3 regions of the Mesorhizobium cantuariense genome follow, and region 1 is predicted to be linked to each of the others. Evidence: predicted binding sites of a transcription regulator. Region 1 holds the regulator's gene; each other region holds the start of a gene.
The links. The regulator LexA, encoded in region 1, represses DNA repair genes until DNA is damaged. The targets are predictions, from matches to a motif close to TGTTCNNNNTGTGTTCNG.
Positions count from the first base shown of each region.

Region 2: a site for LexA is predicted at 2,459-2,476, ahead of ACFOJ9_RS32890 (ImuA family protein). Genes of this name have one in related genera too.
Region 3: a site for LexA is predicted at 2,054-2,071, ahead of ACFOJ9_RS09215 (PA0069 family radical SAM protein). Genes of this name have one in related genera too.

Region 1 covers NZ_JBHRVD010000001.1:3,308,620-3,312,745, forward strand. Annotated here, with positions in the region: gene kynA (tryptophan 2,3-dioxygenase) at 1-339, shown strand, start outside; gene kynU (kynureninase) at 406-1,653, shown strand; gene lexA (transcriptional repressor LexA) at 2,101-2,838, shown strand; gene ACFOJ9_RS15915 (ComEC/Rec2 family competence protein) at 2,832-4,126, opposite strand, start outside.
Region 2 covers NZ_JBHRVD010000001.1:6,700,475-6,704,600, forward strand. Annotated here, with positions in the region: gene ACFOJ9_RS32865 (HpcH/HpaI aldolase/citrate lyase family protein) at 1-78, shown strand, start outside; gene ACFOJ9_RS32870 (DUF1737 domain-containing protein) at 128-334, shown strand; gene ACFOJ9_RS32875 (hypothetical protein) at 321-1,007, opposite strand; gene ACFOJ9_RS32880 (TetR/AcrR family transcriptional regulator) at 1,177-1,860, shown strand; gene ACFOJ9_RS32885 (metallopeptidase family protein) at 1,895-2,317, opposite strand; gene ACFOJ9_RS32890 (ImuA family protein) at 2,500-3,528, shown strand; gene ACFOJ9_RS32895 (DUF6504 family protein) at 3,470-4,126, shown strand, end outside.
Region 3 covers NZ_JBHRVD010000001.1:2,005,155-2,009,280, forward strand. Annotated here, with positions in the region: gene ACFOJ9_RS09210 (ribonuclease HII) at 1-663, opposite strand, end outside; gene ACFOJ9_RS09215 (PA0069 family radical SAM protein) at 816-1,979, opposite strand; gene ACFOJ9_RS09220 (glycosyltransferase) at 2,130-2,654, shown strand; gene ACFOJ9_RS09225 (hypothetical protein) at 2,800-3,774, shown strand; gene ACFOJ9_RS09230 (GFA family protein) at 3,782-4,126, opposite strand, start outside.

The DNA of each region.
Region 1 (4,126 bases):
GAAGCACTGCTGCTTTTGGCGCGCAATGGGTTCGACATCGGCGCCGATGCCAGGCGCACGGACTGGCGGGAGACGCGAACCGAGAATGAAGAGGTCCTGGTCGCCTGGCAGACCATCTACCGCGATCCGCAGCGCTACTGGATGTTCTACGAACTGGCTGAGAAGCTGGTCGACTTCGAGGACTATTTCCGCCGCTGGCGCTTCAACCACGTCACCACGGTCGAGCGCATCATCGGCCTGAAACGCGGCACCGGCGGCACGTCGGGTGCTTCGTATCTGAAGAAGATGCTCGAGGTCGTGCTGTTCCCGGAGCTGTGGACCGTCCGCACCCGGCTCTGACAGCGTCAAATGAAAACAGGGACGCGCTGTGGCGGGAAACCCTTCGCGAACAACCGAGGACTGACCATGAGTGGAATTCCTGATCTCGCTGCAATCGAAGCGATGGATGCGACGGATCCGCTGCGGGCCATGCGCGATCGTTTCATTCTGCCGGACGGGGTGATCTATCTCGACGGCAATTCACTTGGGGCAGCGTCGCATGCCGTTTTCGGCGAGCTGCAGCAGGCGGCGACCCAGGAATGGGCCCAGGATCTCATCCGGGCCTGGAATACGGCCGGATGGTTCGAGATGCCGATCGAACTCGGCGATCAACTCGGACGCCTGATTGGAGCCGCGGCCGGCCAGACCGTCGTCTGCGATACGACGTCGACCAACATCTACAAGGTGTTGCATGCTGCGCTGGAGATGCGGCCAGGCCGGTTGGCCATCGTCGCCGAGGGTGACAGTTTTCCCACTGACCTGTACATCGCCGAAGGCGTGGCCTCGACCCGAGACGGCGTCCTGCTGCGCCTCGCGGGCGTCGACGCGCCAACCATCGAAGAGCTGATCGACGAAAGCGTCGCGGTGGTGCTGGTCAACCACGTCAACTACAAATCGGGTGAACTGCGCGACATGGCGGCGCTGACGCGCAAGGCTCATGCGGCCGGAGCGCTGATCGTCTGGGATCTCTGCCACACCGCCGGCGCTCTGCCGGTCGAACTCGACCAAGCAGATGCCGATTTCGCCATCGGCTGCACCTACAAGTATCTTAACGGCGGTCCGGGTGCGCCTGCCTTCATCTATGCCGCGCAGCGTCACCACGGCGAGATCAGCCAGCCACTCAGCGGCTGGTGGGGCCATGCGCGGCCCTTTGCCTTCGAACGGGGGTATGTGGCCGGCACCGGCATCCGCCGCTTTCTGTGCGGCACGCAGCCGGTCCTGTCGATGCGGGCGCTCAAAGGTGCGCTTGCCATCTGGAACGACGTCGACATGGCGGCCTTGCGAAAAAAGAGCGTCGCGCTGACCGAACTGTTCATCCAACTCGTCGAAGCAAAGTGCGGCGCCTATGGTCTCACGCTGGAAAGCACTCGCGACGCGACCAAACGCGGCAGCCAGGTGTCGTTCCTTCACGATCATGGCTATCAAATCATGCGGGCGCTGATCGAGCGCGGGGTGATCGGTGACTTCCGCGCGCCGTCGACCATCCGTTTCGGCTTTACGCCGCTCTATGTCGGCTACAGGGATGTGTGGCTGGCGGTTGAGGCGCTGGAAGACATTCTGCGCACGGGTGCATGGCAGGATCAGCGTTTCGCCGTCAAGGAGGCCGTTACCTGACGCAGCCGTCTCGACGATCCGTTGTCGCCGGCCTCACCTCCTGGTCGGATGTCCGAGGGACGAATTTCCAGCTCACAAATGCGTTCCCCGCCGGGTGCCGCGCTGGCTGCAATAGCTAACCAAGGTTGGCATTTTGGCTTCGTTTCGTTCACGGTAAACGAACGCCCGGAAAGCTGAAAATGCCCCCGGTCGCGGGTCCACCGGCGGCTGATGCCAACCCTAGGGCCGAGGATGGGCCACAGCCCATTAACCATAATAATTTCAATGCCGGCAAGCGCATTATGGCGGCGCGCAATCGTGATGGCGGCCCGCTGGCAACCGCCGAATAATTTCGACCCCCTTAATAAATTCATTAAACTTTAAACAGTTGCAGAACACAACTGGAACAGATAGTGTTTGTTCTGGGTTTGTTTTCTGATTCTGGTTTCAGGTACCCTGGGGGCCGCTATGCTGACGCGCAAGCAACACGAACTGCTGATGTTCATCCATGAACGCCTGAAGGAAAGCGGCATTCCGCCATCCTTCGACGAGATGAAGGAGGCGCTCGACCTTGCCTCCAAATCCGGGATTCATCGGCTGATCACGGCGCTGGAGGAACGCGGCTTCATTCGCCGGCTGCCCAATCGGGCACGCGCGCTGGAAGTGTTGCGGCTGCCGGACTCGATTGCGCCCGGCCTCAACGCGGCAAGAAAGTTCTCTCCCAGCGTCATCCAGGGCAGTCTTGGTCAAGGCGGCCTTGGCCGGCAGATCAAGCCGGCGTCTTCGCGGATGCCTTCGGCCGGCAATGACGACGACGTGGTCTCCGCCGTGTCGATCCCCGTGATGGGCCGCATCGCCGCCGGTGTGCCGATCGATGCCATCCAGCATCAGACACATTCGATCTCGGTGCCGCCGGACATGATCATGGGCGGCGAGCACTATGCCCTGGAGGTCAAGGGCGACTCGATGATCGACGCCGGCATCTTCGACGGCGACACCGTCATCATCCGCAACGCCGATACGGCGAGCCCCGGCGAAATCATCGTGGCGCTGGTGGATGAAGAGGAAGCGACGCTGAAGCGGTTCCGCCGCAAGGGTGCCTCGATTGCCCTTGAAGCCGCCAACCCGGCCTATGAAACGCGTATTTTCGGACCGGACAGGGTTAAGGTGCAGGGCAAGCTCGTCGGCCTGATCCGCCGCTACTGAGGCAGTTGCGGGCTGACCACTGGCTTCTCGGGCCTCTTGAAGGGCGGCAGTCCCCTCGCCTCGCGTGAGAATTTGCGCTGCGCGTGCCAGGGTCGATATGGCCTATCCACCGCGAAGCTGGCCGTCGCCGGTGTGGTTGCCGATTGGCGATCGAAGAAGACGGCCGCACTGCCTTTGCGAGCCAGTTGCCGCTTGGTGATGACGAGAACCAGCGGGTTGTGACAGGCGTCATAGGCGGTGGCGTCATTGATAACGATCAACTCGGCGAAGCCGCAGGCTTTCCAAGTGTCCTTGCGGTCTTCGACATAAGCAATGATGGCACCGGACGGATGCTTGGCCAGACAAACGCCTGAAGTGCAATAGAACGGCGATCCCGGCGGCAGTTCTGTGGCATCCGCGATCTCGAATTGTCCGTCGCCCTTGTCAAACACCTCCGGCACGACAACGGTTTCGGATGTCAGCGCACGTTTCCAGTTGTCGACGGTGAATTCGTTCGGCCTTGCCCGGCTGACCGCGAGTTCGCCGCCACCAATCGGCAACGCAACCAGCCGTGCGTCCTCCGAGATCAGCACATCCGGCGCGCGCGTATCCGAGACGGTCAGCAGGCCGGCAAGCGCGAAGGGAAGGGCTGCGAGCCGCAGCCATGTCGTCGCCATCGTCGCGATGACCAGGGCAATGGTCACCAGCAGGACAGACTGCTGCGAAATCAGCCCAACCCCATCGACAGGCGAACGCTCGGATATCCAACCCGATATGGCGATCATCACCGTCAGGCCCTTGCCCATCAGGTAGAGGGCTGGCCAGTCCAATCCGAACGGCATCAGCAGCGCGCTGGCAACGCCTAGAAACATGACCACTGTCACGATCGGCATGACTGCCAGATTGGCGAACAGGCTGAGCGGCGACACACGCTGAAAATGCCAGATGGCAAACAGCGCTGTGGCGCTGCCGGCGATGATGGAGGTCACGGCAAGGCCGCCCGCCGCCAGCATGAACTTTCGTGTCAGGAAACTTGGCAAGGATCGCTTTGGCGGCGGCGGTCTCGTTTTCCCCGCGCGATGATCCGACCAGCCGGCATAGGCACCGACAAGTGCTGCGGTCGCGGCGAACGACATCTGGAAACTCGGGCCGACCACCTCGTGCGGCGACACCATAATGACGGCGATCGCCGAAATCGCCAGATTGCGCATGGTGAGTGCTGCCCGATCGAACAGCACGGCAATCAGCATCACCGCCAGCATGATGAAGCTGCGCTCGGCGGCAACGACGACGCCGGAGATGATGAGAT
Region 2 (4,126 bases), 3.4 Mb from region 1:
AACGGCAAGATGGTCGAGCGGCTGCACCTGGCGCAGGCCGAAAAACTGCTGGCGAAGGCCGCCGCCATCGGCGCATGATATCAACCCTATGCTCGCGGGCTATGGCTACTCACGACAGGACTGAAAAATGAAACTCTACCGCTTTCTGTCCGCTCCGGACGATGCCAGCTTCTGCCACAAGGTGACGGCGGCGCTGAACAATGGCTGGCACCTGTTCGGCTCACCGACCTATGCCTACGACAAGAAGGCCAAGACCATGCGCTGCGGCCAGGCCGTCGTGAAGGATATCGACGGTCAGGAATACGGGCCCGACACCAAGCTCAGCGACTGGTAATCGGCGCTCGCATCCACAGCCACCCGGCCAGCCAGGCTATCGCTGCCGCAAGCGTCACCAGGCCCAGGTCGAGAGCCCACTCCGGCACGAACGCACGGAGCGCGATAGGCACCGCGCCAATGAAATAAAGGGCGAGCGGAATGCGCGGCACGCCTCTTGCCACGACAAGAGAGATTACAAACGCCAGCGTCCCAAGCAGAAAAAGAACCGAACTGACGACCAGAGCCAGTCCGAGAGGGCCGGCGCGCAGGTCAATGATGGTTGTCAGCGGAAGTTTCGAAAATACGAGATTGATCACCACTTCCACACCGACCAAACTTGCCAGTGCAACGAAGTTGATGACAAACGCCATCGTGCCGAAGAGGCCCGCGCGCCGGCCAAAAGCGAGAAACAGGCCGACGACAAGACCAAGCGCCAATATCTCGGCGACTGGCGCGAGAAGTTGCGTCAGATCGGTGGTCGCGATGAGCGAGCTGCGTTTGGCCGCGTTAACCAGAAGAATAAGCGCGCTTCCCACCCCGGCGACGGCGGCAAGCCGATAAAGCGTGACGCTGGGCACAGCCGCGCTCGATTGGACAATCGTGGAATTCTCCTCGTGCTGAAGTTCTTCGGCTGAACTCCTCAGCGAAATGAGCGATTGCGGACGGCGGGGTTCGGCGGTTCTGGCGAGCATGTTCGTCTCCTCATCTGGGAAAACGGGAGCCGCGAAGACCGCAGGCCTGTTCCGATCCCATCTGTAATCACTGCTTACATGCTCTTGCCTGCATTGTAAACACTGATTACATAAATCGCGGATCGTGCTAGAGACGCGTGAAGCAGCTCTACGGAACGAAGGAGAAGAGATGGCAAACGCCAAGACGCCTCACCGCACCGGCTACCACCATGGCAATTTGCGGGACACGTTGATCGATGCTGCAATTCAACTTGTCGAGGAAGGCGGCCCCGACAATGTGAGCGTGCGCGAAGCCGCAAAGCGGGCCGGCGTTTCCCCCGGCGCCCCCTTCCGGCATTTTCAATCGAAAGCAGCGCTGCTGACCGCGGTCGCCGAACAGGCCATGAACCGGCTGACAGAGGCCGTTGCCAATGCACTTTCAGCAGTCGACAGCGCGGATCCCATCGTGGCCTTCGAAGCAATCGGACAAGGCTATCTGGAATGGGCGATTGCCAATCCCACGCATTTCCAGATCATCAGTTCCCGAACGCTGATTGATTTCGACGGGTCGGACAGTCTTCGCGGTCAGAATGAGGCCATTCGCCGGAAGATGATCGACCTGCTGACCCAGGCGCAACACCAGGGTCGGCTGGCTGCGAACGCGGATTTCGATCATCTGGTTCTTGCCGCTCGTGCATTTGTCTATGGGTTGGCACGAATGGTGGTTGATGGTCATTTTCCGCAGTGGCATCCGTCCGAGCCGCCATCGCTCGCCGTACAGAAGGCGCTGCATCTTTTCATCAGCCGGATGACCAACCTATCCGAAGCGAAGTCTCAGAAGCCCTTGCCGCCGCTGAGTTCTGGACCGACTTGATAGGAATGGACAGTTCACGCGGCGTAGGAATCAGTTACTCGGCCGCCTCTTCGATCTTCTCCATATCATCGTCCGACAGCCCAAAATGGTGGCCGATCTCGTGGATCAGCACGTGGGTGACGATGTCGCCTAGCGTCTCCTCGTTCTCGGACCAGTAGTCGAGGATAGCGCGGCGGTAGAGCGTGATGCGGTTCGGGCCCTCGCCGGTCTGCGGATTCCAGCGCTCGGCGATGCCGCGTCCTTCGAACAGGCCGAGCAGGTCGAAGGGCGTTTCCAGCGACAGGTCGTCCATGATCTCGTCGGTCGGAAACTCGGCGATCTGGATGACGATCTCGCCGGTCAGCTTGCGAAAATCTTCCGGCAGATGGGCGTACGCCTCCAGCGCCAGGAACTCCATTTCGTCCATCGAGGGCGAGAGTTCGTCGTGCCAGGTGCGGGTCTTGTAGATGCGGGCCATGCTTTGTCCTTTGATCCCGGCATATAGGCTTTCGCACCGGAATCGGCAAATGAACGGGCTGATGCGCCTGCACCATCCGGGCGGAGAGGAATAAATTCCCCATGAGTCTCCTTGACTCTTCCGGCTGCCTCTGGAATCTATAGGAACATAACAGGAACAATTGTGAGTGGAAGCTGACCGTCATGGCGATGACCGCCGTGGCGCGGGAGACTGTTTTTGCCCTGCGCCGCCAGATCGCGAAAATCGAGGGAACGCTGCCCGAGCGCCTGCAGGCGCCGGCTGCCGCGACCTCCGATGCTGACGTCAACGCCGATCTCACGATCGTCCGGCGCGGCATTGCCGCGGCGTTGCCGGATGCGTTCCTGCCCATCGGCGTCGGGCGCCTCGATGCCGCCCTGAGTGGTGGCCTGCCGAAGGCCGCCTTGAGCGAAATCCATGGCACGCAAACCCGCGATGCCGGGGCCGTCGCCGGTTTCGCCCTGTCGCTCACAAGCCTGATCCTCAAGCAAACGCCGGGGCTGCCGGTGCTGTGGATCGGCACCACGGAGATTTTTCGCGAGGCCGGCTTTCCCTATGCCAGGGGGCTTCATGCTTCCTTCGGCATCGAGCCGGAGCAATTGCTGTTTTCCGAAGCGCCAAAACTTGTCGATGCGCTGTGGGTCGCCGAGGAGGCGGCCCGGATGACGGCGCTCGCCGCGGTCATCCTGGAAATTCGCGGCAATCCGCAGCGGCTGGACCTGACCGCGACACGCCGGCTGCATGCAAGGGCGCAAGGTGCCGGCCGGCCGGTGTTCCTGCTGCGGCAGGCGGCCGGGCCCGAACCGACGGCCGCACCCGTCCGCCTCATCGTCGCCTCGGCGCCGGCAGCGCCGCGCGACACCATCGCCGGGCCACTCGCCGGCTCGATCGGCCGCCCGGCCTTCACCATCACCATCGGCAAGAGCCGCACGGCCCTGCCTGGACAATTCACACTGGAGTGGAACCCCGATGAACGCGCATTCGACGAAAGAACGGGCGAGGGAAGAGAGCGGGCAAAGAATCCTGTCCCTGTGGTTTCCCTATCTGGCAGTGGAAAGGATCCTGCGGCAGCGTCTGGGGCGATCCTGGCGTTCCCGGCCGTCGGATCATCTGCCGCCATCTCACCCACCGCTCGTGATCAGCCATCGCGACCGCAACGCGCAGCGCATCTCAGCCCTCGACGAGCGGGCTGAGGCGCTGCACCTGAAGCGCGACATGGGCATCGCCGATGCGCGCGCCATGCATCCGTCGATCGACGTCGTCGAGGCCGATCCGGAAGCCGACCGCCGCCTGCTCGAAGGCCTTGCCGACTGGTGCGACCGCTACACACCGCTGGCGGCGCTGGACGGGGCGGACGGCCTGTTTCTCGACGTCACCGGCTGCACCCATCTGTTCGGCGGCGAACGCGCCATGCTGGACGACATCCTGTCGCGCTTCTTCCACCAGGGGTTCGATGTCCGCGCCGGGCTTGCCGCGACACCGGGTGCTGCCTGGGCGGCGGCACGGTTTTGCGGCGACCGCATTGTCGATGGCGGCGAGGAGGAAGCGCTGCTCGCGCCCTTGCCGCTGGCCGCACTGCGCATCGAGCCTTCGACCCGCACCAGCCTGGAAAGCGTCGGCCTGCGCACGGCGGGCGCCGTCATGGCGGCACCGCGCGCGCCGCTCGCCCGCCGCTTCGGCGCCTTGCTGCTTTTGCGCCTCGACCAGGCGCTTGGCCGCCTCGACGAGGCCGTCTCGCCGCGCCTTCCCGTCGCGCCGCTTTCGGTCGAACGCCACCTCGCCGAACCCATT
Region 3 (4,126 bases), 1.3 Mb from region 1:
CACTTCCACCCCACCCAACCTGAACGGCGCAAACGACACGCGATGCAGCCGCGCGACCGGGCCGTGCGCCTCGATCGCCGTGCGATGGCGGACCGTGGCGTAGCCCATATGGACTTCGAACCCGTAGCGGTCGTGATGGTTGCCGCAGCCGCACATCATGCGGTCACGCATAACCTTGGCGATGATCGAGGCGGCGGCGATCGATTGCGAACGCTGGTCGCCCTTGATCAGCGCCCGCCCGGCACAAGGCAGGCCCGGCGGCACGTCGCGTCCGTCGGCAAGGGCAAGCTTCGGTTGAACCGACAGGCCGACCAGCGCGCGGCGCATGGCTTCGAGGCTTGCCTTGAGGATGTTACTGCCGTCGATGCCCTCGGCACTGATGGAGGCCATTGAAACCGCCTGCGCAGAGCCGAGAATTCGCAGGAACAGGGCTTCACGCTGCAAATGGCTGAGACGTTTGGAATCGTCGAGCCCGTCCGGAATGTTGGCGGGATCGAGCACCACCGCAGCAGCGATCACCGGCCCGGCCAAGGGACCGCGGCCTGCCTCGTCCATTCCGGCGACGGGCCACAGACCTTCGGCCATTGCCTTCGTCTCGAAGGAGAAGTCGGGCTTCTCGATGATTTCAAAGAGAGGCGGAGAATCAGAACGCGCGCGAGCCATGTTGCGGCGAGGTTCGCATCGGTTCCGATTCTCCGCAAGTCCCTCCGGTCGGGTGGGGCGCCGGACCGGGAGGGCACCGTCTGCAGGCCGGGGCAGGCCGGACGGGATTCTTGGTACTGCGACGGATCAAACCACCGCGACGAATTGTCTTTTCAAAGCAGCGTCAACTGCACCTGGTCTTTTCCGGCGGCAACGAACTGGTCGGTCCGCAGCGTCCGCAGCGTCCGCCGCTCGGCATTGAGGCCGAGCCGCTTGGCGGTGATCTCGAATCGCCGGCCGATCTGCCAGGCGTAGGGACCCGCACCCTTCATGCGCTTGCCCCACTCCGAATCGTAATCCTTGCCGTCGCGCATCGACCGGATCAGCGACATCACATGGCGGTAGCGGTCGGGATAATGGCGCAGCAGCCAGTCCTTGAAGATCGGGCTGACCTCCAGCGGCAGGCGCAGCACGACATAACCCGCCTCGCGGGCACCAGCCGCGCGTGCCGAATCGAGGATACGTTCCATCTCCTGGTCGGTCAGGCCCGGGATGATCGGCGCGACCATGACCGAAGCCGGGATGCCGGCATCCGAAAGCTGCCGGATCGCCTCCAGCCGCTTGGTCGGCGTCGACGCGCGCGGCTCCATCGTTCTGGCCAGCATCCGGTCCAATGTCGTCACCGACAGCGCCACCTTGGCGAGCCCCCGTTCGGCCATGCGCGACAGGATATCGATGTCGCGCGTCACCAAAGCGGATTTTGTCACGATGCCGACCGGGTGGCCGCGCGCCTCCAGCACTTCGAGGATCTCGCGCATGATCCGGTATTGCTTCTCGATCGGCTGGTAGGGGTCCGTGTTGGTGCCTATGGCGATGGTGCGCGGCTGGTAGCCGTCCTTCGAAAGCTCCTTGTCGAGCAAGCGCGCCGCATCCGGCTTGGCGAACAGCTTCGATTCGAAATCCAGACCCGGCGACAGGCCCATGAACGAGTGCGTTGGCCGGGCAAAGCAATAGACGCAGCCGTGCTCGCAGCCGCGATAGGGATTGATCGAACGGTCGAAGGAAATGTCGGGCGATTCGTTGCGGGTGATGATGGTGCGCGGCTTCTCGACCTGCACTTCGGTCTTGAAGGGCGGCAGTTCCTCCAGCGAATTCCAGCCATCGTCGAACACATGCCGGCTGACCGGCTCGAACCGGCCGGACGGATTGATGCCCGCCGACCTGCCGCGGTTGCGGTCCGGACGGACACGCACACCGCTCTGCTCGATCATCGCATTGGCCATCTCGGCCCTTCCTGCTCCGAAAGCTGCAATGTCGGCGCGCACGATCTGTTCCATCTTGGCCCGCTCCCAGGGACTGTCCATGTTGTGTCGAATCGCTCTGTTCATGAAATTATTCCTATTTTGTCGATGAGAACAAAGCAAGAACTTTTTATGGTGCGCCGCAATAACTGGCGCTGTGCCGCGCTTTCCGCTATTCGGCTAAGGATGCTCAGTGTTCTCATCGAAACCCGCAATGACGAGGAGGGCCTTGCCCGCACGCTCGCCTCGCTGATTGGCGGCGCGGTCGAGGGGGTGGTGCGCGAAGTCATCGTCTGCGACACGGGCTCCACCGACCAGACGCATCGTGTGGCCGAGCACGCCGGCTGTCAGTATGTGACGGGCGGTGTCGCTGCCGGTATCCGGCAGGCAAAAGGAGACTGGCTACTGTTGGTGGAGCCCGGCGCGCGGCTGATGGAGGGCTGGATCGATGAGGTTGTTGCCCATACGGCCAGGCAAACCATGGCGGCACGGTTTTCGCGGGCGCGTGGCAGCCGCACGCCATTCCTGGCCCGGGTCTTTTCCGGAAACCGCGCCTTGGCCGACGGATTGCTGATCAGCAAGCGTCAGGCCGCGGCCTCGGCGAAGAGTGCCGGCAGCGCCGAGGCCATCGCGCGGGGCCTCGCGACGAAGCGGCTCGACGCCGAAATTTGGGTGGCGTCGGCAAAGCAGAAGCACCGCCCCCCGACGTGATCTTTTTGCAGATGCTCACTCCATTGTGCATTGCACAAAACCTGACGTGAGATTAGCTTCCGTCCAAGTGGGTGATTTGGGTTTGGGTCATGCAGAGTGTGAGCACCGATACGGCATCGGTGGCCCTCTCATAGCCGAGGATCCAATGCACCTTTCACCCCCCGACAATCCCGGTACGGCCAGTCTCGAGGCCATTGCGCGCAACGGCAGTCTGCTGCGGCGCATCGCCGTGCGCATTCCGACCTATCTCAAGGATCTTCGCGAAAACCCTGCCTGGCTGCCGATGTTCGTGCTGGCGCGCACCATGCCTGGGCGCCGCATGCATTGGCTGGGCGCAAAACGCGCCCGCCCAGCCGCCAATGCGGGGGATACGATGTTTGCCGGCGTCGAGCGTGAAGCGGTGGTCGAAGCTTTGCGCTCCGACGGGCTGTTTTCGGGCCTGGTCCTGCCGCCGGCGATCCATGAAGAGATCGCTGACTTCGCCCAGCGCACGCCTTGCTTCGGCAATTTCGACCGCCGCCTCGAATTCATGCCGGGTGAACATGCCGAGGCTGAGAAGCACTTCGGCCGCTCGCTGCTCAGCGGGCATTTTTTCGAGCGCACCCTAGACTGCCAGGCGGCGCTCGCCATCCAGCGCGATCCGCTGCTTCTGGATGTTGCCAAGCATTATCTCGGCGGCCAGGCCAAACTGATCACGACGCGGGTCTGGTGGAGCTTTCCTACAGGTGCGGCTTCGGACGCCGACAAGAACCTCGCCTCGCTCGGCAAATATCATTTCGACCTCGACGACTGGCGCATGCTGAAATTCTTCTTCTATCTCAGGCCTGTCGATGCCGACACCGGCCCACATGTCTATGTCAGGGGCAGCCACAAGCGCCGCAGCCTCAAGCATCAGCTCACCTTGCTGGTCGGCCACCCCGCGCAACAGGTTCTGGATGTCTATGGCCAACAGAGCCCGGTGACGCTGACTGGAGAAGCAGGCATGGGCTTCGTCGAGGACCCCTTTGGCTTCCACATGGGCACTGTGCCGGCGCGCACGCCGCGGCTGATGATGGAAGTCGGCTTCGGCGTATCGCCGCCGTCGCGCCGGCGGTTTCATGGCGAGCCGGTCATCCGCTGAGAGGAAACTATCCGAAGCTTATCTCGACAGGCGTCCAGTGTGTGCGGCGTCTGGCTTGGCGCTGCGCCCTATTTTCCGTATCGAAGTCGACACGGACCGGCTCCTGACTGAACCGCTCCCGGTCGTCCAGGGCGTTGATGATGACGATCGCCCTTGCATCGTCATCTCTGGCGATTGCGGCGGCGTAGACACCGCACTCCCGGCAGATCAAATAGTCGGCCGTCCTCAGCCCGAATTGATATCTCCGCAATTGCGTCTCGTCCTTGACCGAGATGATCAGTCTGCCATTCGGATCGGCAACGGCGCGCGAACCATGTCTGACACAGAACGAGCATTGGCATGCGCGAACTTC